Linked DNA regions of Labilibaculum sp. DW002. The protein of the gene in region 1 binds, or shares a complex with, the protein of each later gene. Links are inferred from orthologs where the notes say so. Each region holds a gene or a part of one and is shown on either strand. Other genes may lie near its edges. The genes, in order: secA and secY.

Evidence for each region.
Region 2: the proteins of secA (region 1) and secY are in contact, whole or in part, in a crystal structure (PDB 3DIN), measured with the Thermotoga maritima proteins. The link is inferred for Labilibaculum sp. DW002 from one-to-one orthologs. Residues at the interface, in WP_004082002.1 of Thermotoga maritima: Glu261, Ala262, Arg263, Lys300, Ala301, Arg302, Thr303, Ile304, Ile305, Leu323, Tyr324, Asp325, Pro326, Val329, Ser330, Tyr333, Ile336, Lys340, Phe345, Val349, Glu363, Phe364, Tyr374, Ser375, Gly376, Gly377, Glu393, Ile395, Thr482, Ser483; in WP_004081795.1 of Thermotoga maritima: Glu108, Gly109, Glu110, Glu111, Ala236, Glu237, Arg238, Arg239, Ile240, Thr241, Ile242, Gln243, Tyr244, Ala245, Arg246, Arg247, Val248, Thr249, Gly250, Arg251, Arg252, Val253, Tyr254, Gly256, Ala257, Ser258, Thr259, Tyr260, Leu261, Pro262.

What each region holds. Positions count from the first base shown.
Region 1 is NZ_JAKJSC010000001.1:273,066-290,103, reverse strand. Bases 6,503-10,329 are described here. They hold secA (preprotein translocase subunit SecA), read right to left. Parts: upstream 10,000-10,329; coding sequence 6,703-9,999; downstream 6,503-6,702. Other genes in these bases: L3049_RS01200 (hypothetical protein), read right to left, coding at 10,109-10,329; lgt (prolipoprotein diacylglyceryl transferase), read right to left, coding at 6,503-6,603. In the rest of the region: proB (glutamate 5-kinase), read left to right, coding at 989-2,059; L3049_RS01220 (glutamate-5-semialdehyde dehydrogenase), read left to right, coding at 2,101-3,348; L3049_RS01215 (MutS-related protein), read left to right, coding at 3,921-5,729; more of lgt, read right to left, coding at 5,800-6,502; more of L3049_RS01200, read right to left, coding at 10,330-10,462; L3049_RS01195 (ferritin), read right to left, coding at 10,598-11,110; L3049_RS01190 (TetR/AcrR family transcriptional regulator), read left to right, coding at 11,357-11,926; L3049_RS01185 (efflux RND transporter periplasmic adaptor subunit), read left to right, coding at 12,079-13,158; L3049_RS01180 (efflux RND transporter permease subunit), read left to right, coding at 13,163-16,210; L3049_RS01175 (Clp protease/crotonase-like domain-containing protein), read left to right, coding at 16,216-16,971; L3049_RS01170 (TolC family protein), read left to right, coding at 16,971-17,038. UniProt on the Escherichia coli protein: Required for protein export, interacts with the SecYEG preprotein conducting channel.
Region 2 is NZ_JAKJSC010000001.1:2,318,583-2,334,639, reverse strand. Bases 13,212-16,057 are described here. They hold secY (preprotein translocase subunit SecY), read left to right. Parts: upstream 13,212-13,885; coding sequence 13,886-15,229; downstream 15,230-16,057. Other genes in these bases: infA (translation initiation factor IF-1), read left to right, coding at 15,903-16,057; rplO (50S ribosomal protein L15), read left to right, coding at 13,430-13,876; rpmD (50S ribosomal protein L30), read left to right, coding at 13,223-13,399; rpsE (30S ribosomal protein S5), read left to right, coding at 13,212-13,212. In the rest of the region: L3049_RS09130 (elongation factor G), read right to left, coding at 1-1,084; rpsL (30S ribosomal protein S12), read left to right, coding at 1,491-1,871; rpsG (30S ribosomal protein S7), read left to right, coding at 2,000-2,476; fusA (elongation factor G), read left to right, coding at 2,488-4,602; rpsJ (30S ribosomal protein S10), read left to right, coding at 4,628-4,933; rplC (50S ribosomal protein L3), read left to right, coding at 4,975-5,592; rplD (50S ribosomal protein L4), read left to right, coding at 5,592-6,224; rplW (50S ribosomal protein L23), read left to right, coding at 6,235-6,525; rplB (50S ribosomal protein L2), read left to right, coding at 6,533-7,357; rpsS (30S ribosomal protein S19), read left to right, coding at 7,377-7,646; rplV (50S ribosomal protein L22), read left to right, coding at 7,687-8,103; rpsC (30S ribosomal protein S3), read left to right, coding at 8,109-8,822; rplP (50S ribosomal protein L16), read left to right, coding at 8,849-9,280; rpmC (50S ribosomal protein L29), read left to right, coding at 9,283-9,480; rpsQ (30S ribosomal protein S17), read left to right, coding at 9,488-9,742; rplN (50S ribosomal protein L14), read left to right, coding at 9,745-10,110; and 8 more genes. UniProt on the Escherichia coli protein: The central subunit of the protein translocation channel SecYEG. Consists of two halves formed by TMs 1-5 and 6-10.

The DNA.
Region 1 (17,038 bases):
AAATGATTTGTACCTATCCGTTAATAGCTTTTCTTCTTCTAAGGTAAGACCAAGCTCTTCTTTTTGTCTGTAAACTACTTTAACCCTTTCAAAAAGCTTTTCGTTCATGATAATATCATTCGAAAACTCTGTTAACATAGGAGATACTTCTCGTGCTAATGCTTGCATTTCATCGTTGGTATGAGCATGATTCAGATTGAAAAATACAGAAGCAACACGATCTAATTGATGTCCTGTATATTCTAGAGCTTCTATTGTATTTTTAAATGTTGCCTTATCTGAATTTTCAGCGATCTGATCGATTTCAAATCTAGCATTTTCAATACCCTTTGTAAAAGCTGGTAAAAAATGCTCCTGCTTAATTAATTCAAAAGGTGCCGATCCATAAGGTGTTTTAAATTCTTCTAATAATGGATTTGTATGTATAGTCATATTTGTTTTTATTTAGATTAAGAACAAAGATATAAAATTGAAGATTCAATCAATCCTGAAAAAAATGGAATCTTTTGAAAAAATGATCAAAACACTCCTAAAAAGTCGTATAAATTCTGAATATCAATTAATTAACACTAATATACCATTCGACATTTAGTTAAAATGAAGTCTATGCAAACCTTTCCATTGTCGCCACAACAATCACAATATCAAGGCGCAAGGCTATTTCTCATGAATATTCACTATATTTGAATTAGTTTAAACAGGGGGATTAGTAATAATCTAGCGTTACAGAAATGAGAAACAAAAATTTGCATATCAAAAAGAATTACCAAACAGAAGCAAGAATGTATTTCTATGCATCTAATTTGTCGTATTCTCCTCTACGTCTACCATCCCATCCCATGGGGTATTTCCCTATGCGCTAATAGAGTATCCAAATACTCTTGTCTTTCCTTTAGAACAAGGAAGGCATTTCAATTTAATTACTTTTAATTATATACGAAGCTCGAGAACTCACCTCTTGCTTAGCGATGCTATATATTATTATATCATGAAAAGAATTTGCATTAAAATAGGCTCTAATGTTCTCACAAAAGAAAATGGAGAATTAAACACTTCCAGAATTAAAAATATTGTATTTCAGATTTCAGAATTACATAAAAAGGGTTTCCAATGTATTCTAGTATCTTCAGGTGCTGTGGCTGCAGGAAAAAGCAAGCTTAGTTTGTCTGAAAAACTAGATACTGTTTCTGCTAGACAAATTTGGTCTTCTGTTGGACAAGTGGAACTTTTAAATATGTACTCTTCATTTTTAAAGGAATTTAAAATAGAGTGTGCTCAAGTTTTGGTTACCAAGCAAGATTTTAGAACAAGGGAACATTATTTAAACATGAAAAATTGTTTAAATTCCCTTTTAACCAACAGCATACTCCCAATTGTAAATGAAAATGATGCTGTTTCGGTTACTGCTCTAATGTTTACTGATAATGACGAACTATCTGGTTTAATTGCATCGATGATGGATGTTGAAGCACTGTATTTATTGAGTAATATTAATGGAATCTACACAGGAAATCCAGAAGATGATGATTCAGAATTACTATCTACTGTAAATGGAGATATTAATCGTTTAAAACAATTCATTACAACAAAAAAATCCAATTTTGGAAGAGGTGGAATGCTCACAAAATGCAGCATTGCAGGAAGAGTAGCGAAATCTGGTATTCCAGTTCATATTGCAAATGGTGGCGTAGATAATATTTTGTTGAATTTAATCAACTCTCCAAATGAGGTAATGCACACAAGCTTTACAGCTAGCAAAAAAGCATCAACAGTAAAACAATGGCTTGCAGGCTCTGATGGATTTGAAAAAGCGAGGCTAATTATTAACAAAGGAGCTGAAGATGCCTTATTATCTGCCGAGGCGACTAGCTTATTACCAATAGGCTTAATTGAAATACTAGGTGAATTTGAAAAAGGTGATATCATTAAAATCGTTGGACAATCGGGAAAGGTTATTGGTCTTGGAAAAACACAATACAACAAAGAAAAAGCAAGTAAATATATTGGGAAATCAGGAGCTAAACCTTTAGTACACTACGATTATCTTTTCCTATACTAAATTTTCAATAGATATTGTTGAATCTCTTAAATCAAAATAAAATGAATTGCACAGAACAACTATATAAAGTAAAGGAAGCTTCTAGAAGCATGTGTTTACTTGAATCTGATAAAATTAATACAGTATTACAACAACTTGCTCTATCGCTACGAGAAGCCAAGAATCTTATCATTGTAGAAAATAAGAAAGATTTAGCCAAAATGTCGATACAAGATCCAAAATACGACAGACTTTTACTTAATGGAGAAAGAATTGATGGAATTGCGAATGATATTGAAAACACATTACAGCTTCCTTCACCATTAGGGAAAGAATTATCTAATAAAACGCTTGACAATCAACTTGAAATAAAAAAGATAAGTGTTCCATTAGGTACAATTGGGGTTATTTACGAAGCACGTCCTAATGTAACACTTGATGTATTTGCCTTGTGCTTTAAGTCAGGTAATGCTTGTGTACTTAAAGGAGGTAGCGATGCTGAACATTCGAATAAGGCTTTGGTATCTTTAATAAAAGCTACACTCGATCGTTTTGAAATAAATTCAGATATTATTCAATTGCTACCTCCAGAAAGAGAAGCAGCCAAAGAACTAATGAACGCTGTTGGCTTTGTTGATGTGTTAATTCCAAGAGGTTCACAAAATCTAATTAATTCTGTACGTCAGAATTCTAAAGTACCCGTAATTGAAACTGGAGCCGGAATTGTCCATACCTATTTTGATAAAGATGGAGATTTAAACAAAGGAATTGACATCATATTTAATGCAAAAACAAGGCGTGTTAGTGTTTGTAATGCTCTTGACTGCTTAATTATTCACAAAGATAGGATAGCTGACTTACCTAGTTTAACAAATAAGTTGCAAGATAAGCAGGTTGAAATATTTGCAGATGAAATAGCATATGCTGCAATTAAAGAATCCTATCCTAAGTCATTACTTAACAAAACAGATAAAAATTCGTTTGGCACTGAATTTTTGAGCCATAAAATGTCGATTAAAACGGTTGATAATTTTGAGGACGCAATCAATCACATTTATCGTTACAGTTCAAAACACAGTGAAGCTATCATTAGCGAAAATAGTAAGACTATTAATATCTTCACTTCTGTTGTTGATGCTGCAGCAATTTATTCAAATACATCCACAGCTTTTACAGATGGAGCTCAATTTGGTTTAGGTGCAGAGATTGGAATCAGCACTCAAAAATTACATGCGAGAGGGCCAATGGCTTTAGAGGAATTAACATCCTACAAATGGATCATTACTGGAGATGGACAAATTAGAGAGTAGACTTTAATTTAAGAAATAGACTAATCCAATCAATTTAAATTGATTGGATTTTTCATATCCCTTTACAGCATTTCATAAGTTTTTCTATGATTTGTGCTGACATTATCATATATTCGAATGAAAAATCACGAAATCTTACGCTAGTAAAAAACTACCATTGATTAGATTTAATAAACAGCTACAATTTTAAATGATTATTAATATTCAAGCGGTATTATTTTAATGATTAAAATCATCATTATATACACGAAAGAATCAAATCCTTACATGAGACGCCTCTGCGTCATTTATTAGAACTATATGAATATTAAGTAAACAGAGGATCAACTTCATTATTTTGCACTGTTCACTAAGAGTGCGAATGGCATGAATTATACTTTCAATAAATACTTCGCAGGCATAATCCGTTATTATTGATATAAAATCAGTAAATCTCTTTACCGATCTACTTTTAGAAAAATAGTTAGGCCTCTCACAATATTTTCCATTCAGATTCAATTAGAACGCCTTACGCCCTATCATTAAATCATCTTTTTACTTACATTTGGTGACCCAAATATTAAAGCAAAATAATGGAACAAAAACTTTCCTTTTATATAGATCGAGTTAATGCATTTACAAATCAAATCTCTGATCTAAGAAAACAGAATAGAATACTGTCATTCTTTCGTCTTACCAGTGCTGTAGGAGCACTTGTATTGTTTTATGTATTTCTATCCTATTCTGTTGCAATTGCAAGTGCTATTGCGATAACATTAGCTGCTATGCTGGTTTATTTTGTAAGAAAATACAACCGAAACAGTAAAAACATAAAAAGGTTAAAAACCTTACTAACGATTAATGAGAATGAAATTTCTTGTTTAAAGACTCGACATAGTGATCTTTTTTACGATGGAGAAGAATACGCAGACCAAAACCACTCCTACTCTTCCGATCTGGATATTTTTGGACAACATTCCTTATTTCAATTAATGAATCGTAGTGTCACTAAAATTGGTAATAACATTTTAGCTAACTGGCTTTCTAAGCAATCAACAAATGAGGAAATTAAAATAAGACAAAATGCAGTAAAGGAATTATCTGATAAAATTGATTGGAGACAAGATATCACTCAATATGGGCTAACCAGTAATCTAAAAAATGATGACCCTAACTTTGTTATTAGCTGGGGAAAGAAAGCATCCCCATTTCACGGAAATAAATTACTCTTCATCACAATAATAGTAATGCCTTTGCTATCCTTAGGAGCCTTAATTTATTCTTTTATTGGATCTCAGGCGCCAATCATTATCATGGTGCTTGTTAGTATCGTAATTCACTACTTTAATCATAGCAAAGTTAATCTGGCTCATGAACAAACAGCCAAAAGAGGTAAAATGCTTAAGACCTATTCTTATATCATTAAAACATTCGAAAAAGAGAATTGGAGTTCTGACAAACTGAGTGCTTTAAAAAATCAATTTGCGAGCAAAGGTCGGGCTACATCAAAAAAAATAGATCAGTTAACAAAGCTAATAGAGTTACTTGACCAACGTTTAAACATTGCTGTTCAAATCATGATTAACCTTTTGTTCTTTTATGAGCTACATCTTCTATTTAGAATAGATCGTTGGAAACAAAAGCATGGAAGTGAAACAGAGCAATGGTTTTCTGCAATTGGAGAAATTGAAGCTTTATCAAGCATCGCGAACCTTAGTTTTAATCACGAAGATTGGTGCTTTCCCACTATTTCTGAAAAACATTTTGAATTAGATTTAAAAGAAGCTGGACACCCTATGATTGATCAGCAAAAAAGAGTTAACAATGATTACTCATTAATTGGCCCAGGATGCGTTCACATTGTTACTGGATCTAATATGGCTGGCAAAAGCACATTTTTAAGAACTGTTGGTGTAAATATCGTAATGGCTCTTACAGGCGCACCAGTTTGTGCAAATAAAATGATTGTTTCGAATGTAGAAGTAAACACTTCCATGAGAATAAAAGACTCAATTGAAGATAATGAATCATCGTTTTACGCCGAATTAAAAAGAATACAGCAAGTTATTGAGAAAGTAAATAAAAAAGAAAATACATTACTTCTATTGGATGAGATTTTAAGAGGAACGAACTCGAAAGACAAGTCTACTGGATCGAGAGCACTTATTAAGCAGCTAATTAAATATGACGCGGTTGCCATGGTTGCAACGCATGATCTTGAGTTATCTGACTTAGAAGAACAACTTCCTGGGCAGATTGAAAATAAATTCTTCGACATACAAATTGATGGAGAACAACTTTATTTTGATTACAAGGTGAGAAATGGTGTTTGCAAAACCTTTAATGCTCCAATTTTAATGAGAAAAATGGGAATAGATATGGATATCTTGCTAGAAAAATAAGACAGATAGGCACTGAAAAAAAGAAAAGCCGAATCTTTACAGATTCGGCTTTTTCTATATTTTAAATTTTTTAAGCTTCTGGCTTTATTTTGAAAGATCGTATAAAAAAGAACAAACCAATTAAAACAAATGGAAGACTTAACCATTGTCCCATATTTAAAGCCATACCTTCTTCAAAAGCTTCCTGATTTTCTTTAATAAACTCAATAAAGAAACGAGCTGTGAAAATCAATATGAAAAAAGCTCCGAATAGCCTTCCACTATATTGTTTTGCATTTGTTTTCCAATACATAAAGAACAATACAACAAAGGAGATAAGATAGCAAATTGCTTCGTACAATTGCGCTGGATGTCTTGGTGCCAGAGGTTCAAATATTGAAGCTCTTACGAATTGAAATCCCCACTCAGAGTGAGTTTGAGTTCCAATAATCTCAGAATTCATCAGGTTACCCGTACGAATAAAGAATCCAGCCAATGCTACAGGAATAGCAACTCTATCAAGTACCCATAAAATAGATTTCTTACTCACCTTTTTCGAATAGAAATAAAGTGCGGCTAAAATTCCAATTGTTGCACCATGAGAGGCTAATCCTCCATGCCAGATCTTTAAAATTTCAGCAGGGTGTTGAGAATAAAATTCCCAACCGTAAAAAATCACATGACCTAATCGTGCACCAATTACGGTAGCAATTAAGGTATACATAAAAAGCTTCTCAAGCCACTCTAAAGGAATGCCTTCCTTTTTAAACATTCGCTCAACAAGTTGATATCCCAGTAAAAAACCAAGAGCAAATAGTAAACCATACCATCGTACAGCAATAGGGCCAATTTTAAATATTTCAGGATCTACATCCCAAAGGATTGATAGTAGCATAGTTGTTATTTTAAGTGTGCATTACTAAAACAGTAAATGGATTGTTCTTATAACAGAACAATCCATGTGAATTTAGTATGTTTTTTTTATTTATGAAAATTAAGCTGGAATTCCTTTACCGTGGCATTGCTTAAATTTCTTACCACTACCACAAGGACAAGGTTCGTTACGACCTACTTTTTGAACATTACGAACTGGTTCCATCTTTTTAGGTTCAGCTTTTTCACCACCACGACCCATTTCTTCTTTGGTCGTTTTCAAATTGCTCATATCTGTCCTTTTACGCTCTTCAGCTTGTCTTACTTCTTCAGGATCAGACAATGGAATGTGTCCTTTCATTAAGCTACTGATAACGCTTTTGTTTACACCTTCGACCATCGACTTGAACAAGTTGAAAGATTCAAATTTATAAATCAATAGTGGATCTTTTTGCTCGTAAGATGCATTCTGAACCGATTGTTTCAAGTCATCCATCTCACGTAGATGCTCTTTCCATGAATCGTCAATTGTTGCCAGAATAGCTACTTTTTCGTAGGCACGAACCAATTCTTCCGCTTCTGTTTCGTAAGCTTTCTTCAAGTTAGTTACAACCTGGAAATTCTTCGTTCCATCAGAAATAGGCACAACAATATTCTCGTACATTTCTGATTTTGTTTCATAAACATCTTTGATTACAGGATAAGCTTGCTTGCTAATTGTCTCAACTTTACGTCTATGAGCATCTAAAACAATTTCATGTAACTTGCTTGATATATCCTCCGGCTTTTCTTTCATGAACTCTTCCTCAGTAACAGGAGATTCAATTGAAAGTACACGAATTAGTTCCAGTTTGAAATCTTCGAAATCTCCACCATGGTATTCATTAACCACCGCTTCGCAAACATCGAACATCATATTAGCAATATCAACCTGAATACGCTCACCAAATAAAGCATGACGACGACGCTTATAAATGACTTCACGTTGAGAGTTCATAACATCATCATATTCAAGCAAACGCTTACGAATACCGAAGTTATTCTCTTCAACTTTCTTCTGAGCTCTTTCAATAGATTTAGAAATCATTGAGTGCTGAATCACTTCACCATCCTCAATACCCATTCTATCCATCAACTTCACAATACGATCTGAGCTAAACAGACGCATCAAATCATCCTCAAGAGAAACAAAGAACTGAGAAGAACCAACATCTCCCTGACGACCGGCACGACCACGTAACTGACGGTCGACACGACGAGAATCGTGACGCTCTGTACCAATAATCGCAAGACCACCGGCAGCTTTCACCTCATCGCTCAATTTAATATCGGTACCACGACCCGCCATATTGGTTGCAATCGTTACGGTTCCTTTATAACCTGCTTCGGCAACAATATCTGCCTCACGCTGGTGTAATTTTGCATTCAGTACATTGTGTTTAATGCCTCTTAGTTTCAACATTCGGCTCAAAAGTTCCGAAATCTCAACCGAAGTTGTACCCACAAGAACCGGACGACCTGCTTTTACAAGCTCTCCAATTTCATCGATAACTGCATTGTACTTCTCACGCTTCGTCTTATAAACTAAATCTTCTCTATCATCACGAGAAATAGGACGGTTTGTTGGAATAACAACCACATCCAACTTATAGATATCCCACAATTCACCCGCTTCAGTTTCTGCTGTACCTGTCATACCCGAAAGCTTGTGGTACATTCTAAAGTAGTTCTGAAGTGTAATGGTTGCAAAAGTCTGTGTTGCAGCCTCAACCTTCACACTTTCCTTTGCTTCAATCGCTTGATGTAATCCATCGGAATAACGACGACCTTCCATAATACGCCCCGTCTGCTCATCAACGATCTTGACCTTACCATCCATAAGAACATACTCAACATCCTTCTCGAAAAGTGAATAGGCTTTTAATAACTGGTTTACGGTATGTACACGCTCAGATTTAACCGCATAGCTTTGGATCATCTCATCCTTAGTTTTCAGCTTCTCTTCATCAGACATGTCCGATTTCTCGATAACTGCAACTTCTGATCCAATATCCGGAAGAACAAAGAATGACGAATCATCACTATCGTCCGTAATCAAATCGATACCAATATCAGTTAACTCAATAGAGTTTTGCTTCTCATCAATAACAAAATACAAGTCATCTGTAATGATGTGCATGTTTTTGTTATTCTCTTGCATGTAGAAGTTCTCAGTCTTCAACAATAAAGCTTTATTTCCTTGCTCACTTAAGAATTTAATAAGTGGCTTCATTTTTGGCATCCCTTTGAAAGTTCTAAGCAATAACTTAGCGCCTTCTTCCAGCTCCTTCTTATCCTCGCTCTTTAATAAACGCTTCGCATCGGTGAACATTTTCATCACCAAATCAGTCTGCGCTTTAGCCAATTTCTGCACCTTAGGCTTTAGCTCATCGTATAACTGATGCTCTCCTCTAGGAACAGGACCAGAAATAATCAATGGCGTACGAGCATCATCAACTAATACCGAGTCAACCTCATCGACGATTGAATAGTTATGACGACGCTGAACCAAATCTTTAGGATTGGTTGCCATATTATCACGTAGGTAATCGAAGCCAAACTCATTGTTTGTACCGAAAGTAATATCGCAAGCATAAGCTGTACGTCGCTCATCTGAATTAGGTGTATGCTTATCGATACAATCTACTGACAAACCGTGGAATTGGTAAATAGGTCCCATCCACTCCGAGTCACGTTTTGCCAGATAGTCATTCACGGTAATAACATGAACACCACGACCTGTTAATGCATTTAAGAATACCGGAAGGGTTGCAACAAGGGTTTTACCCTCACCAGTCGCCATCTCAGCAATTTTACCTTGGTGAAGTACAATACCACCAATCAACTGAACATCGTAGTGAACCATATTCCATGTAATTTCTGTACCCCCTGCTAGCCATGAATTGAAATACACCGCTTTTTCTCCGTCAATTTGCACATTATCGTAATGTGGCGCTAAATCTCTGTCAAACTGAGAAGCAGTAACTTCCAATTCATCATTCTCAGTAAATCTACGAGCTGTATCCTTAACAACAGCAAAAGCCGTTGGAAGAATTTGATCTAAAACCTCTTCAATCTTATCATCAATATCCGACTCAATCTTATCTATTTTATCGTATATTTCTTCCTTTTCATTAACAGAAAGCTTACCATTTTCAATCTTCTCTTTCAAGCTTGAAACTTCATCTTTTTCAGCTTGAATATGATCTTGTATTTTTTGCTTTAACTTATCTGACTCTCCACGAAGTTCATCAGTTGTAAGTTGCGTAATCCTATCGTATTCTAATTTAATTTGTCCTAAATATGGACTCAACTCTTTAAGGTCTCTATCTGCCTTATTGCCAAACAGTTTACCTAATGCACTATCTATAAAACCCATTTTGTGTTTATTGATTTCAATATGAATAAACGCCCTCGATGCAATGCGTCGAAAACTCAATATATTTATGATGTAATAATTTCTTGTCTGAACGACAAATTGGTAAGAATTAGCTTAATACAGGTGCTCTAACCCGAAAATCACCATCCAGAATAGTCGAGATGTAAACTTCTGGTGCAAGTTTGAAGCATTGAAAGTCTTCCAAAATTGGCACACTTTCTACGTCAATGTCTTGATTTAAAGGTGGAAATTTTGGTAAGTTTTGAAGTAAAGAAACTTCATTCGTAGTATGAATAGAAGATCCAGTAAAGTGATCCTGTTCAACTTGAACAAGAATTGGTGATGAATAAGCTTCATCAATATTATCAACATGATCGGCATACCATTCGGCAAACAGTTGCTGATCGATAGCAAACTCCTGACCATTGGCCGTTGGAACTGCTGCCGCACAACCTGTGAGCACACAAAAAACTACTATGAGATACCTGTTCATGTCCATTGAGACCAAAAGTAGAAATTTTTATTGATTTAACACCTTTACATCATAAAAAAAAGCCCCACTATGTGAGGCTTTCAAATATTGAATGGTTTAAAATCCTTAAGCTTTTGTTGTATCAATAAAAACTCTTGATCTGAATTCTTTATCCATCATGTAGAGACCATTACCTTGGCAACCAATCATTTTTAACTGATCGATAATCTCACCAACTCCAGCCTCTTCTTCTACTTGCTCGTCAACAAACCACTGCAAGAAATTAACTGTTGCGTGATCTTTCTCTGCAATAGCAACATTAACACACTCGTTAATTAAGCTTGTTACTTTCTCTTCGTGCTTTAATGTTTCTTCATAAATGTTTAAAACACCATCCCACTCCGAAGGCACTTCAGCAATTGGTTCAAGAATAACTCTTCCACCACGCTCATTTACAAAATCTAACATTTTCATAGCATGTGAAGTCTCTTCTTCGAACTGAACTTTCATCCAATTTGAGAATCCCGACATGCCATTTGTATTAAAATAGTTAGACATTGATAAGTAAAAGTATGCAGACCAAAATTCAGCATTAATCTGCTCATTCAAGATCTTCTCTACATTTTTATTTAAAGCCATAATAATATTTTTAGTGTATTCTAATTTTACCCAAAAATAAGAAGAATTAAGTGAATGCAGCAGAAATGCTAATGTAGATTGATTCTATTTTGCATATACTGTAAAATCACATTCCTAAATTTGATCCTAAAAAATGTTAAGATCATCGAGTAAGTATATTTTTTATTAATAATTTTCTTTGATAGTTCAAAAATCTAGCTTAGGTTTGCACAATGTAAACTGATTTTGATTATTTAGTATACTTATATGAAAATAGGTGATAAGAATATAGAAAAAGTGGTATTGAATTGCACAAAGACTCTCCTTCTGCAATCTGGAGTTAAGGGATGGAACATGGATGATTTGGCAAGAGAATGCGGTATGTCTAAAAGAACCCTTTATAAGATCATAGGCAATAAAGAAGACTTATTATACAAATGTTATTCTGATAACATGGACATAGTCATCAATTCCTTTAAAACCTACTCCGAGCAAGATAAGGATTACCATACTTTACTTGAAAACATGGCGAATCAACAAATTGAACATGTTGAGGAATTTATCATTGTCAATTTTAAAACGATTAAAACTGAATACCCCAGAATAGAAGCTATGATTCACGAGAAACTAATTACTCGAAGAAGTATGCTTATTGATTTTTTAGAAGAAGGGAAAGCCATGGGGTATATACATGAGAGTGTCGAATCTCGAGTAATTACCAACATTGTGAGTGCATTAATGGAGTTCAATATCAATATGTGCAAAACTAAAACAGAATTTGAATCTAAAATTAGAGAGGAATTGAAATATATCTTCTCCTCCATTCAGAAAAGATAGTGCAGTAAAACTAAATCGCAGCATTAGGAAACAAACAGCAAATAGTCAGCTGCTTGTTCCCTATTTTTTTCAACGACAAGTAAACTACTTACACTCTTTTAGTTTACATTGACAACATATAAATAACAAATATTTTAAACTAAAGATTAATAATGAAACAATTAAGAAATGCCTGTTGCTTACTAATCATACTACTTAACGTAGTAAGTTGCAAAGAAGAAGCGAAGAAAAAAACATACCTACGATCGGTACGGGTGATTGAAACAAAATTAAGTTCAGAGCAAAATAACAACACTGTTGTTCCTGCTAGTATTCATGAAAAGAGAGAAACCAAACTTGCCTTTAGAGTAAAAGGACCACTCGTTAAGTTGAATGATATTATTGGTGATTTCGTATCAAAAGGTGATGTAATTGCAAAAATAGATCCTCGTGACTATAAAATTGCCTTAGAGGCGACACAAGCTTCTTATAAACTCGCCAGTGCCGAATATGATCGCTATAAGACATTGTTGGAACAGGAAAGTGTTGCTGAGAGTACTTTCGATCAAATTGAATCGAACTATACTTCAGCTAAAACTGCTTATGAGTCTGCAAAAAATGCATTGAATGATACTGATTTAAGAGCCCCATTTGCAGGATATATCAACAACACTTTTGTAAATAATTATGAGGAAGTAAATCCTGGCCAAGGGATCGTTTCATTAATTGACTTATCTAAATTTGAGGTTAAAGCATCGATTTCATTAGAAGATTTATCCAAAATTAAAGAGGGTACTAAGTTTAATTGCCTTGTTGAACGTAGTGGTGAAAAACTTCGTCTTCCTGGCAGATTAAAAGAAATTGGGCATAAAACCAGCTCATCAAAACAATCATACCCTATTTCTATTTTAATTGATGTACCAGAAAATATTAAGCTACGAGCAGGAGTTACTGCCTATTTGGAAATTTGCGAAAGCAATACTGATTCGAATTCCTTTCTGCAAGTGCCTATTTCCTGCGTATTCTCAAAAAAAGATAAAACACTTGTATGGATTTACAATGAAAAAACCGAACAAGTATCTGCCAAGGAAGTTCGTAAAGGACAAATCCTATCGGATGATATGATTCTAATAGAAAAAGGCTTAAAAGGTGGTGAATTTATCGTTAAAACAGGAGTACATTTTTTAAGCGAAGGACAAAAGGTTAAAAAATTGGAAGCATTCTCAAAAACAAACATAGGTAATAAATTGTAGTAAAATGAGTTTAACAGAATATTCACTTAAAAATAAAATAGTAATTTACTTTTTGCTATTAATTGTGATGGTTGGAGGAATATCATCTTACTTTAGTATGGGTAAGCTTGAGGACTCTTTGTTTACAATTAAAACGGCATTAGTAATTACACAATACCCGGGAGCTTCGGCTCATGAGGTAGAACAAGAGGTTACCGAAGTAATTGAGCGAGCTGCTCAAAGTATGGATAATATAAAAGAAATTTCTTCTAGTTCATACGCCGGACTCTCTATTGTAGATATTGATATTGAGGAAAAGCTTCGTTCTGATGAAATGCCTCAGGTTTGGGATATTCTTCGAAAAAAAATTACAGATGCTTCCCCAGACTTACCTGCAAATGTGAAAACACCAAATATTATTGATGATTTTGGTGATGTATATGGCATGTTCTATGCCATTACTGGTGATGGGTTTTCTCATGAAGAACTAAATGACTACGCTCAATATCTGAAAAGAGAATTATTGCCTGTTAAGCATGTGGGTAAGATTACACTTTTTGGTAATCGAATTGAGTGCATCGATGTAATTATTGATGATGCTAAAAAATCTGAATTGGGAATCAATCCTGGTATAATTGCCCAAGTGTTCAATTCACAAGCCAGTATTGCTGCGGCGGGTCAAATTGAATTACAAGATCGATATGTAAGAGTTTCGGGAAACAATGCCTTTAAAAATCTCGAAGAAATCAAAAATACAATTGTACAGGTTCGCGACGAACAATTTTATTTGAAAGACATCGCAGAGATCAAAAAATCATACCTCGAACCTGCTGTGGGCTTGATGAAACGAAATGGTAATGATGCTATCGGATTGGCTATCTCTACAACTAAAGGAGGTAATGTGCTTTCTTTGGCTGAAAACTTAAAAGCTAAATTGGATATCATTAAACCAAACCTTCCTTTAGGTCTAGAAATCAATTCCGTTTATAATGAAGCGCATGAGGTGGAAGTAGCTAACGACGATTTTATTGCAAACTTGATTATGTCAGTTGGAATTGTTGTTATCGTTCTGTTAATATTTATGGGATTTCAGTCTGGTATCTTAATTGGAAGTGGTCTTATCTTCTCTATATTGGGAACCTTGATTGTAATGAATGCAATGGACATCAGTCTTCATAGAACTTCCTTGGCTGCAATTATTATTGCTATGGGAATGTTGGTTGACAATGCAATTGTGGTAACTGATGGTGCTTTAGTTTCCTTACAAAGAGGCTTAAATAGACGAAAAGCAATTGTTAATATTTCAAGCTCTACCTCTCTTCCATTATTAGGTGCAACGATTATTGCCATCCTAGCTTTTCTACCAGTATTTTTAGCACCTAATGCGGCAGGTGAAATTTGTAGAGATTTATTTTTGGTCTTGGCAATATCATTGACATTGAGCTGGTTTTTTGCGATGACACAAACAGCATTAACCAATGAAAGGTTTCTAAAAGTACCTAAAGAGATAAAAGATCCTTATGCAAGTAGGATGTATATCAAATTTAAAGAGTTTTTAATTAAGAGTTTGCGCTATCGGTGGATTTCTTTGGCATCAGTAATTTTGTTTTTAATTGTATCTATGGTTGCATTTGGCAATTTGAAACAAGCTTTCTTTATGCCTCTTGAAAAATCATATGTAGAGATTGACTATTGGTTACCCGAGGGAAGCTCTGTTAATAAAGTAGAAGAAGATCTAGCAAAAGCTGAAAAGGAACTATTTAAGAATTATCCTGAAATTATCAATATTGTAAGTAGCATTAGTCAAACACCACCTCGCTATATATTGGTAGCACATAATGAAAGTTACAACACTAGTTTTGGTCAATTGATGATTGAAACAAATAGCTCTGAGGAAGCCGATGCAATGAAGCCAAGTTTAAGGAAGTTCTTTGCTGACAATTATTCGCAAGCTCGATGCAGAGTAAAAGATTACATTGCTGGACCACCAATAAAGTATAAGGTAGAAGCGCGTTTTATGGGGCCTGATCCTGCAGTATTAAGAGATTTAGCCGAGCAAACGAAGATCGTTATGCAGAACGAACCCTTGTGTGGAGATATTTGTGATGATTGGAGAAATAAAGTATTAACCTGGGTTCCTCAGTATTCGCAAGTAAAAGCATCTCGAGTAGGCATTTCAAGAAGCGATTTTGGGAATGCAATTCAGCAATTGACAAGTACAGGTTTAGGCATAGGTGTGTATCGTGAAAACGAAGAGCAAATGCCTGTAATGCTAAAAGTAAATCAAAATGCCCAAAACAGTATTTCAAGTATTGAAAATACGGGTGTTTGGTCGCAACAAGGAGCTTATTCTGTGCCTTTAAAAGACGTAGTTGATAATGTAGAATTTAAATGGGAAAACAGCGTTATCAAAAGGTTCAATCGCCAAAGAGCCATTACCATTAAGTGTGATCCTGAAGATCCAAGTGTTACCGGAGCCACCCTTTTAAGTTATATGAAAAAGGATATTGAAGCTATTTCCTTACCTGAAGGATATTCCTTTATGTGGGATGGTGAGCTAAAACCATCGATGGAATCGCAGGAAGGAACGAATAAATTTATGCCTGTATCCTTATTGTTAATGGTCTTTATCATCATCATGTTATTCAATAGTGTAAGACAATCGCTTGTAGTTATTGCCATTATTCCATTATCGATTATTGGTGTTGGAATTGGATTATTTGTAACAGATAATGCATTTGGATTTATGGCAATAGTTGGATTTTTGGGTCTAATTGGAATGGTACTTAAAAATGCCATTGTGTTAATGGACCAAATCAACATTAATCTGAATACAGAAGGAATGCAAGCATTTTCTGCAGTAGTTAATGCCTCCATCAGCCGTTTAAGACCTGTTTCTCTTGCTGCTTTAACCACCATTTTAGGAATGTTGCCTATCGTAACTGATCCAATGTATGGATCAATGGCAGTAACAATCATATTTGGATTGTTATTCGCTACAGTACTTACACTTATTGTAGTACCTCTACTTTATGTCATCTTTTACCGAATCAAAGTAACAGAACTAAACTAATAATCATGATTGAAAATATAAGCAGTAAATATTTTAGAACGGAATTTGTCCAAGGGGTGATGATGCTTAAGTTGGATTACTCCATTTTTTTAGAAAAGGAGACTTTCGTTCATAAAAATGAATTATTGGAATTTCTTGATGAAATCAATTCTAAAGATGAGATTAAAACCCTAGTTATTAATAATGAGCATCCAGAATATTCCATAGATCAATTTAAAAGTAAATGGAATTCAATATTTGAAGAAAGTGATTATGAAAGTGCAATACTTCGAGTGTTTCGTTCCTTTAACCAAGTATTTTTAAAAATTAAATCTCTTGAAAAGGTTATCATTTCAATCAATTCAAAACCAATTACTCCAATGCTATTTTGTTTTAGCATGGTGGCTGATTTAAGGTTTGCATCACAAGAATTTTATCTGGATAATGACAATTGCAATATGCTCAATATCCCTAAAGGAGGAGCTGTTTTCTCGGAATATCACTTAATGTATTTAAATCCATTAAAATTACTGTTTTACACGGATAAGGTATTCTCTGATGAACTGTATAACAAACATATTATCGATGGGATATTCAATAAAGAAGAGCTGATAAACAAGGTGCTTTTAATTGCGAATCGATATAATAAGTTCAATTACATAGAAATAGAGGCTGTTAAAATCTTTGAGCACAAAAAACAGAGAAAATTTGAATTCGCTCTCCAGAAAGAGGATGAGTTTTTATTGACTTGTATTCGAAAAATGAAAAATAAGAGTAAATAATGAGATATAATATATTTAAAACAGCTTTCCTATTAACGATAGGATTACTGGTTACAAAGCAAATTGT
Region 2 (16,057 bases), 2.0 Mb from region 1 along the record:
CAAGTTCTGAAACTTTTTCACGATGACGACCTGCAACAGCATATAGCTGAGAAAGACGTTCTTTTGTGCCATTATTAATATTCGTTAAATCATCACCTTCCTTAATTTTACCAGATATTACTTTGAAGTAATTGACTTCACCAATATGTGGTTCAATAGATGTTTTAAATACAAATAAGGAAGTCGGAGCATTCGCATCACATTTTGCTTCACGTCCGCTTACGGTAGGAATGGCAGGCATCTCTGTTACGAATGGTACGATATTACCAATAAATTCCATTAGGCGTCGAACACCCATATCTTTTTTTGCAGAAATACAGAAAACAGGATATAGATCACAAGCTGTCATCCCTTTTCTCATTCCTTCTCTCATCTCATCCTCAGTCAAACTTCCTTTATCGAAATAAAGTTCCATTAAAGCTTCATCATTTTCAGCTGCTGCTTCAACAAGTTCGTTGTGTAGTTCATTTGCCTTTTCTGACTCAGACTCCGGGATGTCAAGTATTTCTGGTTTCCCGCCTTCAGGACCCCACTTATACATTTTCATTTTTAAAACATCAACAACGGCATCGAAACCATTTCCAGCATTTACAGGATACTGAACAATAGCAACCTTGTTACCAAAGCTTACCTTAGCAGATTCGATACTTTGCTCGAAATTAGCTTTTTCATGATCGAGGTGATTTACAACAAAGATCAAAGGTTTGTTTCTCTTAGTCGCTCTTCTACCAAGAATCTCAGTTCCTACTTCAACACCGTGTTGAGCATTAATTAGCATCAAACCGGTATCAACCACATTTAGGGCAGAAATAACACCACCTGCGAAATCTTCAGCACCTGGCGTGTCGATAAAATTGATTTTCTTTCCTAACCATTCTGTGTACAAAACTGTTGAGAAAACAGAATTGCCATGCTCGTGCTCTACCGGGTTGTAATCAGAAACGGTGTTATTATCATCCACGTTTCCGCGTCTACTAATAACACCGCCTTCAAATAACATTGCTTCAGCTAGGGTCGTTTTACCCGAGCCGGCATTGCCAATGAGCGCGATGTTTTTAATTTCATTAGATTGATAAACTTTCATACTCGAAATTTTTATTGGGTTAAAAAATTGTACATTATCTATTAAAATGGATCATAAGTTCCATTTTGGCTTATAAGGTTCTCCAAATTAATTAACTTTTTAGTTAGATGCAATATACATTAGAAAATGAGCAAGTTTAGTATTTAACTTGTTGAATTAATTGCCGTATTTTTGATTTTACTCCTTTGTTTTTGGCGGGTTTTAAGATTGTGTTTCAAGAAAAATAAAATCACTTAATTTTTTGACAGATAATAACTTGTCTTTTCTAAACTCTTTTCCTATCTTTGTGCGCTGATTTCAAGGGGATTTTGCAAAAACACAGAGTTGAGTTGCTGTTTTTGTGAAATAATTAATACCTTTGCAACCAATTTGTTAAAATATATTTAATCACAAAGTAATTGTTAATATGCCTACAATTCAACAGTTAGTTAGAAAAGGACGCACCAAACTTGTAGAGAAAAGCAAGGCTCCAGCCTTGGATTCTTGTCCTCAGAGAAGAGGAGTTTGTGTTCGTGTTTACACTACTACACCTAAGAAGCCTAACTCAGCTATGCGTAAAGTAGCTCGTGTTAGATTGACAAACGGAAAAGAAGTGAATGCTTACATTCCAGGAGAAGGACATAACTTGCAAGAGCACTCGATCGTATTGATTCGTGGTGGTCGTGTTAAGGACCTTCCAGGTGTAAGATATCACCTTGTTCGTGGTGCACTAGATGCTTCAGGAGTAGAAGGTCGTATGCAGCGTCGTTCTAAGTATGGTACTAAGAGACCAAAAGCTAAAAAGTAATTAATTCTAGTTTTTAAAACTGTGAGTTAATGTTTATGTGTTGTTCTCTATTAAGTTGAGTAAATGATCGTGAGATTTTTGAAGACTGAAAAAGGCAGCTACAACGGATAACTCGTAAACTAAGAAAGATGAGAAAATCAAGACCAAAAAAGAGAATCTTGTTACCGGATCCAAAATTTAATGATGTGTTGGTAACACGATTTGTAAATGACTTAATGGTTGACGGAAAGAAAAATCTATCATTTAAGATTTTTTATGCAGCGTTAGAAATCGTTAAGGAAAAAACTGAAAAAACAGGGAAGTCTCCTTTAGAAGTTTGGAAAAAATCATTGGAGAATATTACTCCAGGTGTTGAAGTTAAGTCTCGCCGTGTAGGTGGAGCAACTTTCCAAGTTCCAATGGAAATTCGTCCAGAAAGAAAAGTTTCTATCTCTATTAAGAATATGGTTCTTTTTGCTCGTAAGAGATCTGGTAAGTCTATGGCCGATAAGTTGGCAGCTGAAATTATTGCTGGATTCAACGAAGAAGGTGGTGCTTATAAGAAGAAAGAAGATACACATAGAATGGCTGAGGCTAACCGTGCTTTTGCTCATTTCAGATTTTAATAATTAGGATCATGGCAAAAAGAGATTTAAAATATACCAGAAATGTTGGTATTATGGCTCACATCGATGCTGGTAAAACTACAACTACAGAACGTATCTTGTATTATACTGGTGTTTCTCACAAAATTGGTGAGGTGCATGATGGAGCTGCTACCATGGACTGGATGGAGCAAGAGCAAGAGCGTGGTATTACCATTACTTCTGCTGCTACAACTTGTTATTGGAACTACAATGACGAGAAATTCCAAATCAATATTATTGATACCCCGGGTCACGTTGACTTTACTGTAGAGGTAGAGCGTTCTTTACGTGTTCTTGATGGTGCTGTAGCATGTTTTTGTGCTGTAGGTGGAGTTGAAGCTCAATCTGAGACAGTTTGGAGACAAGCTAATAAATATAAAGTTCCTCGTATGGGTTTTGTGAACAAGATGGACCGTTCTGGTGCTGATTTTTTCAAAGCTGTACGTGAGGTTAAGGAAAAGCTTGGTGCTAATCCTGTACCTATTCAAATTCCAATCGGAACAGAAGAGAAGTTTTGTGGTGTAGTTGATTTGATTACAATGCAAGCTTGTATCTGGTTCGAAGATGAGAGTGGAACAAACTACAGAATGGAAGAAATTCCAGCTGATCTTAAAGAAGAAGCTGAAGAGTGGAGAGCTAATCTTGTAGAGGCAGTAGCTGAGCAGGATGAAGAGCTGATGGAGCGTTTCTTCGAAGATCCAGATTCTATTACTGAAGATGAGATGTATGCGGTTATCCGTAAGGCTACTATTAGCATGGAAATTGTTCCAATGTTATGTGGTTCTGCATTTAAGAATAAAGGTGTTCAGAGATTATTGGATGCTATGATTACTTACTTGCCACATCCATTAGATATTGATGCTATTGAAGGTACTGTTCCTGGAACTAACGAAGTTGCTTCTAGACAACCATCGGTTGATGAGCCTTTAGCAGCACTTGCATTTAAAATTGCTACTGACCCATTTGTAGGTCGTTTGGCATTTACACGTGTGTATTCAGGTGCTATTGATGCAGGTTCATACGTTTATAACGTAAGAACAGGTAACAAAGAGCGTATTTCACGTTTATATCAAATGCATTCAAACAAGCAAAATGCTATCGACCGTGTTGAGGCTGGTGATATTTGTGCTTGTGTAGGTTTTAAAGATATTCGTACTGGAGATACTCTTTGTCAAAAAGAAACTCCAATCGAATTAGAATCTATGGATTTCCCAGATCCAGTAATTGGTATTGCTGTTGAGCCTTTGACTCAGAAAGATGTGGATAAGATGGGTATGGCTTTAGCTAAACTAGCTGAAGAGGATCCTACATTCCAGGTTAAGTCTGACGAAGATTCAGGTCAAACAGTAATCTCTGGTATGGGTGAGCTTCACCTTGATATTATTATTGACCGTTTGAAGCGTGAATTCAAGGTTGAGTGTAACCAAGGTGCGCCTCAGGTTTCATATAAGGAAGCTATTACTCGCGAAGTTGAGCACCGTCAGGTATTCAAGAAGCAGTCTGGTGGACGTGGTAAATTTGCTGATATTCAATTCCGTTTATCTCCGGTTGATGAAGATTTCGAAGGAGAAGGATTACAGTTTATTGACCAAATTAAAGGTGGTAACATTCCAAAAGAATTTGTACCATCTGTACAGAAAGGTTTTATTGAAGCAATGAAAAACGGTGTATTGGCAGGTTATGTTGTCGATTCATTGAAAGTTGTTTTGTATGATGGATCTTTCCACCCGGTTGACTCGGATCAATTATCATTTGAGTTGGCTGCTAAGCAAGGTTTCAAAGAAGCTTGTGCTAAGGCAGGACCAATCGTTCTTGAGCCTATTATGAAAGTTGAAGTTGTTACTCCAGAAGAATATATGGGTGATATCATCGGTGACTTGAATAAGCGTCGTGGTCAGATCGAAGGAATGGAGTCTAAGCATGGTGCTCGTGTTGTAAACGCGAAGGTACCTTTGTCTGAGCAATTCGGTTATGTAACTGTATTGAGAACTCTATCTTCTGGTCGTGCGAACTCTTCTATGGAATTCTCACATTTTGAAGATGTACCTAAGGGAATTGCAAAAGAGGTTGTAGAAGCCGCTAAGGGTAAAGTAGAATTATTGTAATTAATATCGTAATAGATTTAATAATATGAGCCAGAAAATTAGAATTAAACTGAAATCTTACGATCACAACTTGGTTGACAAGTCAGCTGATAAGATTGTAAAAACAGTTAAGGCTACAGGTGCGGTAGTAAGTGGACCAATTCCACTTCCTACTCACAAGAGAATATTTACTGTTCTTCGTTCAACTTTTGTGAACAAGAAATCAAGAGAACAATTTCAGCTTTCTTCATTTAAGCGTTTAATTGACATTTACAGTTCAACTGCAAATACGATTGATGCTTTAATGAAACTTGAGTTGCCAAGTGGAGTAGAAGTTGAAATTAAGGTTTGATAGACAGTAATTGTTAGTTTTATTTTAAAACAAAAAGAGAAATGCCAGGATTAATTGGAAAAAAAATCGGAATGACTTCCGTTTACAGTGCCGAGGGAAAATGTATTCCATGCACTGTCATTGAGGCAGGTCCATGTGTCGTAACACAAGTTAAGACTCTTGAGTCTGACGGTTACGCAGCACTTCAGTTGGCTTTTGATGAAAAGAAAGAAAAGCGAACAACTAAGGCGCTAGATGGGCACTTTAAAAAGGCAAACACAACTCCAAAGAAGAAACTTGTTGAATTTTCGGATTTTGACAAAGAGTATGCTTTAGGTGAGGCTGTTACTGTTGATATTTTTGAGGACACAGTTTATGTGGACGTTGCAGGGGTATCAAAGGGTAAAGGTTTCCAAGGTGTTGTAAAACGTCATGGTTTTGGCGGAGTAGGTGGCGCGACACACGGTCAGCATAATCGTTTACGTGCACCTGGTTCTATTGGTGCTGCATCTTACCCAGCAAGAGTATTTAAGGGCATGAGAATGGCCGGACGTACTGGTGGGGACACTGTGAAGGTTCAAAACCTTCAGGTTCTTAAGGTAATTCCTGAGAACAACTTATTATTAGTTAAAGGATCTCTTCCAGGGTCTAAAGGTTCATACGTAATTATTGAAAAGTAATGGAATTAACTATTTTAAACACAGCTGGAGAAGATACAGGAAGAAAAATTGAGTTGCAAGATTCAGTTTTCGGCATCGAACCAAATGAGCACGCTATTTACTTAGATGTAAAACAATTTTTAGCAAACCAACGTCAGGGAACTCACAAGTCAAAAGAGAGAGCTGATATTTCTGGTTCAACTGCAAAAATTAAAAAGCAAAAAGGTACTGGTACAGCTCGTGCGGGTAGTATCAAGTCTCCTTTATTTCGTGGTGGTGGACGTTGTTTCGGACCACGTCCAAGAAACTACAGTTTCAAATTGAACAGAAAACTTAAGCAATTAGCTCGTAAATCTGCATTGTCAGTTAAGGCTAAAAACAACGCTTTAGTTGTTGTTGAAGATTTCAATTTTGAAGCAGTAAAGACAAAATTGTTTGTTGATCTTCAAAATAATCTGAAAGTAGCTGATAAAAAAGTACTTTTGGTTTTAAACGAAGAGAATAAAAACATATATTTGTCGTCTCGTAATTTGAAGAATGTTGAAGTTGTGCGTGTTTCTGACTTAGCAACTTATGACATTATGAAAGCTTCAACTTTGTTATTCGTTGAGAGTTCGGTTAATGGGCTCAATGAAATGTTTAAACTAAACTAAGTTTAAAAAAATGGAAATTTTATTAAAGCCCCTCGTTACCGAGAAAATGACTGACCTAAGCGAAAAATTAAATCGCGTAGGTTTCGTTGTTGATCGTAGAGCGACAAAGATCGATATTAAGAAAGCAGTTGAGAAAATGTACAACGTTAAGGTTGCGGCAGTTAATACCATGAATTATCAAGGTAAGAAGAAAAGCCGTTTTACTAAAGCTGGTGCAATTGAAGGAAGAACTGCTTCTTTTAAGAAAGCGATTATAACTTTAGTTGAAGGAGATAACATAGATTTTTATAGCAATATTTAATTAGAAAATGGCTGTACGTAAATTAAAACCTGTAACTCCTGGTCAAAGAAATAAGATCTTAAATACCTTTGAACAGGTAACTACAGACAAACCTGAGAAATCATTGTTAAGACCAATGAAAAAAACCGGTGGTAGAAATAACTCCGGTAAAATGACAATGAGATATATAGGTGGTGGTCACAAAAGAAGATATCGAGTAATCGATTTCAAAAGAGACAAGGATACTATCCCTGCCAAAGTTGTATCAATAGAGTACGATCCAAACCGTACTGCGCGCATTGCTTTGCTTGTGTATGCAGATGGTGAGAAGCGTTACATTATTGCTCCAAATGGTTTAGAGGTAGATCAAACACTTGTTTCTGGTAGAAACGTTGCTCCAGAGATCGGAAATGCAATGCCATTATCAGATATCCCATTAGGTACAATAGTTCATAATATTGAATTAAGACCCTCTCAAGGTGCTGTGATGGCTCGTAGTGCTGGTGCATATGCTCAACTCGTTTCACGTGATGGGAAATATGCAATGATCAAATTGCCTTCGGGAGAAGTTAGAATGATTCTTGTTACCTGTAAAGCTACAATCGGTACTGTTTCTAATAGCGATCACGCTCTAGAAAGAAGTGGTAAAGCTGGTCGTACTCGCTGGTTAGGTAGAAGACCTCGTGTTCGTGGTGTAGTGATGAATCCAGTTGATCACCCAATGGGTGGTGGTGAAGGTAAATCTTCAGGTGGACATCCACGCTCTAGAACAGGAGTCTTGGCAAAAGGTTTCAAAACCAGAGCTAAGAAGAATGCTTCTAATAAGTATATCGTTGAAAGAAGGAAAAAATAATTTGATTAACTAAGTTGTTATGAGTCGTTCATTAAAAAAAGGCCCTTTTATCGATTTCAAATTGGATAAAAGAGTAGTAGAACAAAACGAGTCAGGTAAAAAATCAGTGATTAAAACCTGGTCACGTCGTTCTATGATCTCTCCAGATTTCGTAGGCCACACGATTGCCGTTCACAACGGAAATAAATTCATCCCAGTATATGTTACTGAAAATATGGTAGGTCATAAACTAGGAGAATTTGCGCCAACTCGTACCTTTAGAGGTCACGCTGATAAGAAAAAACGTTAAGCGTGACGTTGGTTTTAATTAACATTTTGAATTCATAGAAATGGGAGCTAGAAAAAGAATAAAAGCAAACCAAATAAAGGAGCAAAATTTAAGCAAAGCATTTGCTAGCTTAAAGAATGTTCCTACTTCGCCCCGCAAAATGCGCCTTGTTGCCGATATGGTAAGAGGTATGGAGGTGAACCGAGCTTTAGATGTACTTCGTTTCAGTCCAAAAGAAGCATCAACTCGCGTAGAAAAACTATTGCTTTCTGCTATTGCCAACTGGCAAGCTAAGAATGAAGGACAAAGACTAGAGGAAAGTGCACTATATGTGAAAGAAATTTCAGTAGATTCTGCACGTATCCTTAAGCGTCTAAGACCTGCACCTCAAGGAAGAGCACATAGAATTAAAAAGAGATCAAATCATGTAACTATATTACTTGGTAGCAAAACTGCCGAAAGTGATAATAAAGAATAGTTAGAATGGGACAAAAAGTAAATCCAATAGGGAATCGACTAGGAATCATCAGAGGATGGGATTCTAACTGGTTTGGTGGAAAAAACTACGGTGAGAAGCTTGTTGAAGATACAAAACTTCGTAAGTATCTAAATGCTCGTTTAGCAAAAGCAAGTATTTCTAAAATCATAATTGAAAGAACTCTTAAACTAATCACTATTACTATCAACACTGCACGACCTGGTATTATTATCGGTAAAGGTGGTCAGGAAGTAGATAAGTTGAAAGAAGAGTTGAAGAAGATTACTGACAAAGAAGTACAAATTAACATCTTTGAAATTAAGCGTCCTGAGTTGGATGCCGTAATCGTCGCTAATAATATTGCTCGTCAAATTGAAGGTCGTATCGCCTACAGAAGAGCAACTAAGATGGCCATTGCTTCTACAATGAGAATGGGTGCTGAAGGAATTAAGATTCAAATCTCAGGCCGTTTGAATGGAGCAGAGATGGCACGTTCTGAAATGTATAAAGAAGGACGTACTCCTCTTCACACTTTAAGAGCAAATATTGATTACTGTTTAGCTGAAGCTTTAACAACTTATGGCTTACTAGGAATCAAAGTTTGGATCTGTAAAGGTGAGATTTATGGGAAACCAGATTTAACTCCAAATGCTGGATTGCGCGATGCTCGTGCACCAAAAGGTGGAAAATCAGGTTTTAATAGAAGAAAAAAGAAGTAGTCTTTAAATTTTAATGTATTAGTACGATGTTACAACCAAAAAGGACTAAATTTAGGAGACAACAAAAGGGAAGAATGAAAGGTAACGCACAGCGCGGAACTGAATTAGCATTCGGATCTTTTGGAATTAAATCACTTGAAACAAAGTGGTTAACAGGTCGCCAGATTGAAGCTGCTCGTGTTGCAGTAACCCGATATATGCAAAGACAAGGTCAACTGTGGATCAGAGTATTCCCGGATAAGCCTATCACTAAGAAGCCTGCAGAGGTACGTATGGGTAAAGGTAAGGGTTCACCAGAAGGATTCGTTGCTCCTGTTTCACCAGGAAGAATGTTATTCGAGTGTGAAGGTGTACCTTTTGAAGTAGCAAAAGAGGCTTTACGTCTTGCTGCTCAAAAATTGCCTGTTACTACAAAGTTTGTCGTAAGACGTGATTATGTTGAAAATTCAAATGATTAATCATGAAGAATTCGGAAATTAAAGAGTTAACAACACAGGAAATAGTAGAAAAGTTGGACGCTGAAAGATCAGCATTAACTCGCTTCAACCTAAATCACGCTATTTCACCTTTGGAGAATCCTTTACAAATCAAGGAAACCAGACGTAATATTGCAAAATTAATGACGGAAAAGCGTCAGAGGCAATTAACTGAAAAGTAAAAAAGTGATGGAAAGAAACCTTAGAAAAGAACGTATCGGGGTAGTGGTAAGCGACAAAATGGATAAAACCATTACTGTTGCAGTTCACACTAAAGAAAAACACCCTATTTACGGAAAGTTCGTGAACAAGACTAAGAAATATACTGCTCACGACGAAGAAAACACCTGCAATGAAGGTGATACCGTAAAGATCATGGAGACCCGACCTTTGAGTAAAAATAAGACTTGGAGATTAGTTGAACTTATTGAAAGAGCTAAGTAATCATGATACAAACAGAAAGTAGACTATTAGTAGCTGATAACAGCGGAGCCAAAGAAGTTCTTTGTATCCGTGTGTTAGGCGGAACCAAGAAACGTTATGCCTCAATTGGCGATAAGATTGTGGTTACCGTTAAGAACTCAATCCCAGGTTCCGAAATGAAAAAAGGAACAGTAACAAAAGCTGTTGTTGTTCGTGTAAAAAAAGAGATTAGAAGAAATGATGGGTCTTATATCCGCTTTGACGATAATGCTTGTGTGTTATTGAATACAGCAGAAGAGATGAGAGGAACCCGTATTTTTGGACCTGTTGCAAGAGAACTACGTGAAACAAACATGAAGATCGTATCTCTAGCACCAGAAGTATTATAATCTTGTAAACTTAGAACAATGCGAAAAAAGTTACATATTAAAAAGGGTGATACCGTAATTGTAAACGCAGGGGAATCTAAAGGCCAGGAAGGTAAAGTATTAGAAGTTCTTGTTGACAAGCAACGTGCGATCGTTGAAGGTGTTAACATGATGTCTAAACATACTAAACCTAACGCAGCTAACCCTCAAGGCGGTATTATTAAGCAAGAGGCTCCTATTCACATTTCAAATTTGAATGTGAAGGATCCTTCTACCGGGGCAGCGACCCGTATTGGTAGAAAATTGAATGACAATAACAAATTAGTTAGATACGCTAAAAAGTCAGGGGAGGAGATTAAGTAATGAGTTATATACCATCTCTTAGAAAACAGTATACAGAAGAAGTTGTTCCAGCTTTAGTGAAGGAATTTAACTACAAATCTGTAATGCAAGTTCCTAGATTAACGAAGATAGTACTTAATCAAGGTGTTGGACAAGCAATTGCTGACAAAAAAGTTTTAGAGTTCTCATTGAATGAATTAACTTCAATCACTGGACAGAAAGCTGTATCAACTCTATCAAGTAAAGATATTTCTAACTTTAAGTTACGTAAGGGTATGCCAATTGGTACTACTGTTACATTACGCCGCGAGCGCATGTACGAATTTCTTGAGAAATTAATTCGTGTTGCTTTGCCACGTATACGTGACTTCAAAGGTATTAATAGTAAGCTTGATGGACGTGGAAACTATACATTAGGTATTGAAGAGCAAATCATTTTCCCTGAAATCATTCTTGATGAAGTGAATAAGATTATGGGTATGAATATTACCTTTGTTACTTCAGCAAATACCGATGAAGAAGCCTACGCTCTTTTGAAAGAATTTGGATTACCATTTAAAAACATTAAAAAGTAATAAGATGGCTAAAGAATCAATGAAAGCTCGCGAAGTTAAGCGTCAAAAGTTAGTAGAAAAGTACGCTGCTAAAAGAGCTAAATTAAAAGAGGAAGGTGACTACATCGGTCTTAGTCGTTTACCTAAAAATTCTTCACCTGTTAGATTACATAACAGATGTAAGTTAACTGGTCGTCCTAAGGGATACATGAGACAGTTCGGTTTAAGTCGTATCACTTTCCGTGAGATGGCTCATTCAGGATTAATCCCAGGTGTTAAGAAGGCAAGTTGGTAACCAACAACGTTTGTAAAAGAACTATTGTTAAATATTGTCCCGAGCAATCGGGATCAATTTAATTTTTTATAAAAATGACAGATCCAATAGCAGATTTTCTTACGCGTTTAAGAAATGCAATTATGGCTAACCACAGAGTGGTTGAAATTCCTGCATCAAACGTAAAAAAGGAAATGACAAAAATTCTTAAGGATAAAGGATATATCCTTAATTACAAATTTGAGGATGATGGTTTGCAAGGCAAAATTAAAATTGCTTTGAAATATCATCCAGAGTCTAAGATTCCAGCAATTAAGGATCTTAAGCGTGTCTCTAAGCCAGGTTTAAGAAAATATTGTGGAGCTACTGAATTACCTCGCGTACTTAACGGTTTAGGTATTGCTATCCTTTCTACTTCTCAGGGAGTAATGACAGATAAGGAAGCACGCCAAAAGCACGTTGGTGGTGAAGTATTGTGTTTCGTTTACTAATTTAGGGAGGATAAGAAATGTCAAGAATTGGAAAATTACCTATCGTTTTGCCTGCCGGAATTGAAGTAAAGGTAAACAAAGATAATTCAGTGGTGGTTAAAGGGCCTAAAGGTGAATTAACCCAACAGGTTAATCCTGTAATCAAAGTAACTGTTGAAGAAAACTCTATCGTTTTAGAGCGTCCAACGGATCAGAAGCCTCATAAAGCAATGCATGGTCTTTATCGTTCATTAATCAGCAACATGGTTGTTGGTGTAACTGAAGGGTACAAAACTGAGCAAGAGCTTGTAGGTGTAGGTTACCGTGCGACTTCTAAAGGTCAGATCTTAGAGTTGGCTCTAGGTTTCTCTCACTTGATTCATATGGAGATTGCACCAGAAGTTAAAGTAACTGCTGTTACTGACAAGCGTGCTAATCCAATTATTACTCTTGAGAGTTGCGATAAGCAATTGATTGGACAGGTTGCTGCAAAGATTCGTTCTTTCAGAAAACCTGAGCCGTATAAAGGAAAAGGTGTTAAATTTGTTGGAGAGCAGCTAAGAAGAAAAGCTGGTAAATCTGCGGGTAAATAATTTCTAAAACAGTAAATTATGGCTTTAACTAAGCGCGAAAGAAGACTTAGAATTAAAAGAAGAGTTCGTAAGTCAATTTCTGGAACTGCCGAAAGACCAAGAATGTCAGTTTTTCGTTCAAATAAGCAGATTTCAGTACAGATTATAGATGATGTTACTGGGAAAACCATATTATCTATTTCATCTCTAGTAAAAGAAATTGCTGAGAAGAATGGTAATAAATCAGAGCAAGCAGAATTCGTAGGGCAAGCAATTGCTGAGAAAGCTGCTACTGCAGGTATTTCTGAAGTAGTGTTTGATAGAAATGGTTACTTATACCATGGTAGAATTAAATCTTTAGCGGACGCTGCTCGTAAAGGTGGCCTTAAATTTTAAATATTATGGCAGATAAGAATATTAAGACTAGCGACGCAGAACTTAAGGATAAACTGGTTGCAATTAATCGTGTTACTAAGGTAACAAAAGGTGGACGTACTTTTAGCTTTTCAGCAATTGTAGTTGTTGGAAACGAGAATGGTTTAGTAGGTTGGGGGCTTGGAAAAGCAAACGAGGTTACTACAGCTATCTCAAAAGGTGTTGACGCTGCTAAGAAAAATTTGATTAAGGTTCCAGTACTTAAAGGAACTATTCCTCACGAGCAACTTGCACGTTTTGGTGGAGCAGAGGTTTTTATTAAGCCTGCTTCTCATGGTACCGGGGTAAAAGCTGGTGGTGCAATGCGTGCCGTACTTGAGAGTGTTGGTGTTACTGATGTACTTGCAAAGTCAAAAGGATCATCAAACCCTCATAACCTTGTGAAAGCTACTATTGAAGCTCTTGGAGAACTAAGAGATGCACATACTGTAGCTGATCAAAGAGGTGTTTCATTAGATAAAGTGTTTAACGGTTAAACTAAAGGAAATGGCTAAGATTAAAATTACCCAAGTTAAGAGTAAAATTGGTAGTAACGCTCGCCAGAAGAAAACTTTAGAAGCATTGGGATTGAAAAAGATCAATGGTACTGTTGAGCATGAGGCTACACCTCAAATTAAAGGAATGGTTGCAAAGGTGAGTCACCTAGTTACCGTTGAAGAATAATAATTGTTAATATTTTAGCATACATATATTATGGACTTAAGTAACTTAAAACCCGCAGCTGGCTCTGTTAAGACAAATAAAAGAATTGGTCGCGGTCAAGGATCTGGTAGAGGTGGTACCTCTACCAAAGGTCATAAAGGACAAAAGTCAAGATCTGGATACTCGAAGAAAGTTGGTTTTGAAGGTGGTCAAATGCCTTTGCAACGTCGAGTTCCTAAGTTTGGATTTAAGAACATTAATAGAGTTGAATACAAAGCTATTAATGTTGAAGTATTGCAAGTATTAGCTGAGAAAAACAACCTTACTACAATTGATGTAGAAGTTTTAGTTAACGCAGGAATGTGTAGCAAAAACGACAAAGTCAAAGTTTTAGGTAATGGTGTATTATCTGCTAAGCTTGAAGTTAAAGCTCATGCGTTCTCGAAATCAGCTCAAGCAGCGATTGAAAAAGTAGAGGGAACTGTTGTTAAATTGTAAGATTAGATAATGAAAGGTTTAATAGATACATTGAAGAACATCTGGAAGATTGAAGATTTAAGATCAAGAATCTTAACAACTTTAGCTCTTCTATTGGTTTACCGTTTAGGTACCATGATAGTGTTGCCGGGGATAGACCCAGCTCACTTAGGCGCGTTAAAATCTCAAACTGCTGATGGAGTACTCGGTTTGTTAGATATGTTTTCAGGCGGAGCATTTTCGAATGCCTCAATTTTTGCCCTAGGAATCATGCCTTACATCTCTGCATCTATCGTTATCCAGTTAATGGGAATTGCTGTACCTTACTTTCAGCGTTTACAACGTGAAGGTGAGAGCGGTCGACGTAAAATCAATCAGATTACACGTTACCTAACCGTCGTTATTCTTATTCTTCAAGCACCAGGATATTTATTAAACCTACATTCGCAATTGCCTGAACAAGCTTTCATTTTGAAAGGCGCTTTCTTTACAGCATCTTCAGTGGCTATTCTTGCAGCCGGATCAATGTTTATCATGTGGTTGGGTGAAAAGATTACAGACAAAGGGATTGGAAACGGTATTTCTATCATCATCATGATTGGTATTATTGCTCGTTTACCATTTAACTTTGTAGCTGAACTTGGATCAAGATTAGAAGGACAAGGTGGTGGATTAATTCTACTAGTTCTTGAAATCGTAATTTTGTTTGTTGTTTTTGCTCTTACTATTCTTTTAGTACAGGGTACAAGAAAGATTCCGGTACAGTATGCTAAGCGTATTGTTGGGAATAAGCAATATGGTGGTGTTCGTCAGTACATTCCTTTAAAAGTGAATGCAGCTGGTGTTATGCCAATCATCTTTGCTCAGGCTATTATGTTCTTGCCAATGGCATTTGTGAACTATGCGAGTTCAGATTCATTATCAGGAGTTGCTGCTGCTTTAAGTAACTACACAGGATTTTATTACAATGCTTTGTTCTTTGTAATGATTGTGCTGTTCACTTATTTTTACACGGCTATTACAGTTAATCCAACGCAAATGGCTGAGGATATGAAGAAAAACGGTGGTTTTATTCCAGGTGTTAAACCAGGTAAGAAAACTGTTGACTTCTTAGATACTGTAATGTCTCGAATCACTTTACCAGGATCATTATTCTTAGGTTGGGTTGCAATTATGCCTGCCTTTGCAATGTTAGCTGGTATTAATAGTGGTTTTGCACAATTCTTTGGAGGTACTTCATTATTGATTTTAGTAGGTGTTGTTTTGGATACTCTGCAACAAATCGAAAGTCATCTATTGATGCGTCATTACGATGGTTTGATGAAGTCTGGAAGAATTAAAGGTAAATCTCCGGCAGGAGCTGCTGCTTATTAAAATATTTTTGCTTTCTTTGCAAAATGATTTTTGGCAAAGCTGGGGATTTGATTTAGTTGCTTATTATGAGTAACTTACTAATAGCGAAATCTTTAGGTGTAATATCGAAAGAATTAGCTTTAGAACTCAATTTTCCGATTTGTTAAAATTGCAAAGGAGTAAATAAGAAACTATGGCATAAAACCAAGGTTTCTTGGTTACGATGGATTCCAGAATACCTTTTGTTTTAATTAACTAGTAGGTTGTTCAAGGAATTCCATCTAGCTTTTAGCTGAAATAGGGAGATGTTGTTTCCTGTGATTATGAGGTTTGTTGAATTGTTTTTTGATAATTTATATAAGACCTTTACTATTGGTTCAGTACTCCTACATTCAGCAACTGTTGAAGGTTATCAGAAGAGTTTTTACAGAGTAGTAAAAAATATTGATGGTAATCATTAGGCGAAATAGGTTTTGCCATACGAAGCGTGCAGAGAGTCATTGAATTTCTGCTGTAAGAAAGATGGGAAGACAAGGAATTGGAGAAATCTTCATGAAGAGCCATTAGTTCTGGATTATTGAAAAAAGGACGTGGATTGAAATTGTGAGAAGAAATGGTGATTGTAAAATGATCTGATCCTGTCCAGTTTTGAATTTATTGAGGAATAAAATAACATATAATACAATTATTACTTATGGCTAAACAGCCTTCAATAGAACAAGACGGTACCATTACCGAAGCATTATCAAATGCAATGTTTCGCGTAGAACTTGAGAACGGACATGTGATAACAGCACATATCTCCGGGAAAATGAGAATGCACTATATTAAGATCTTGCCTGGGGATAA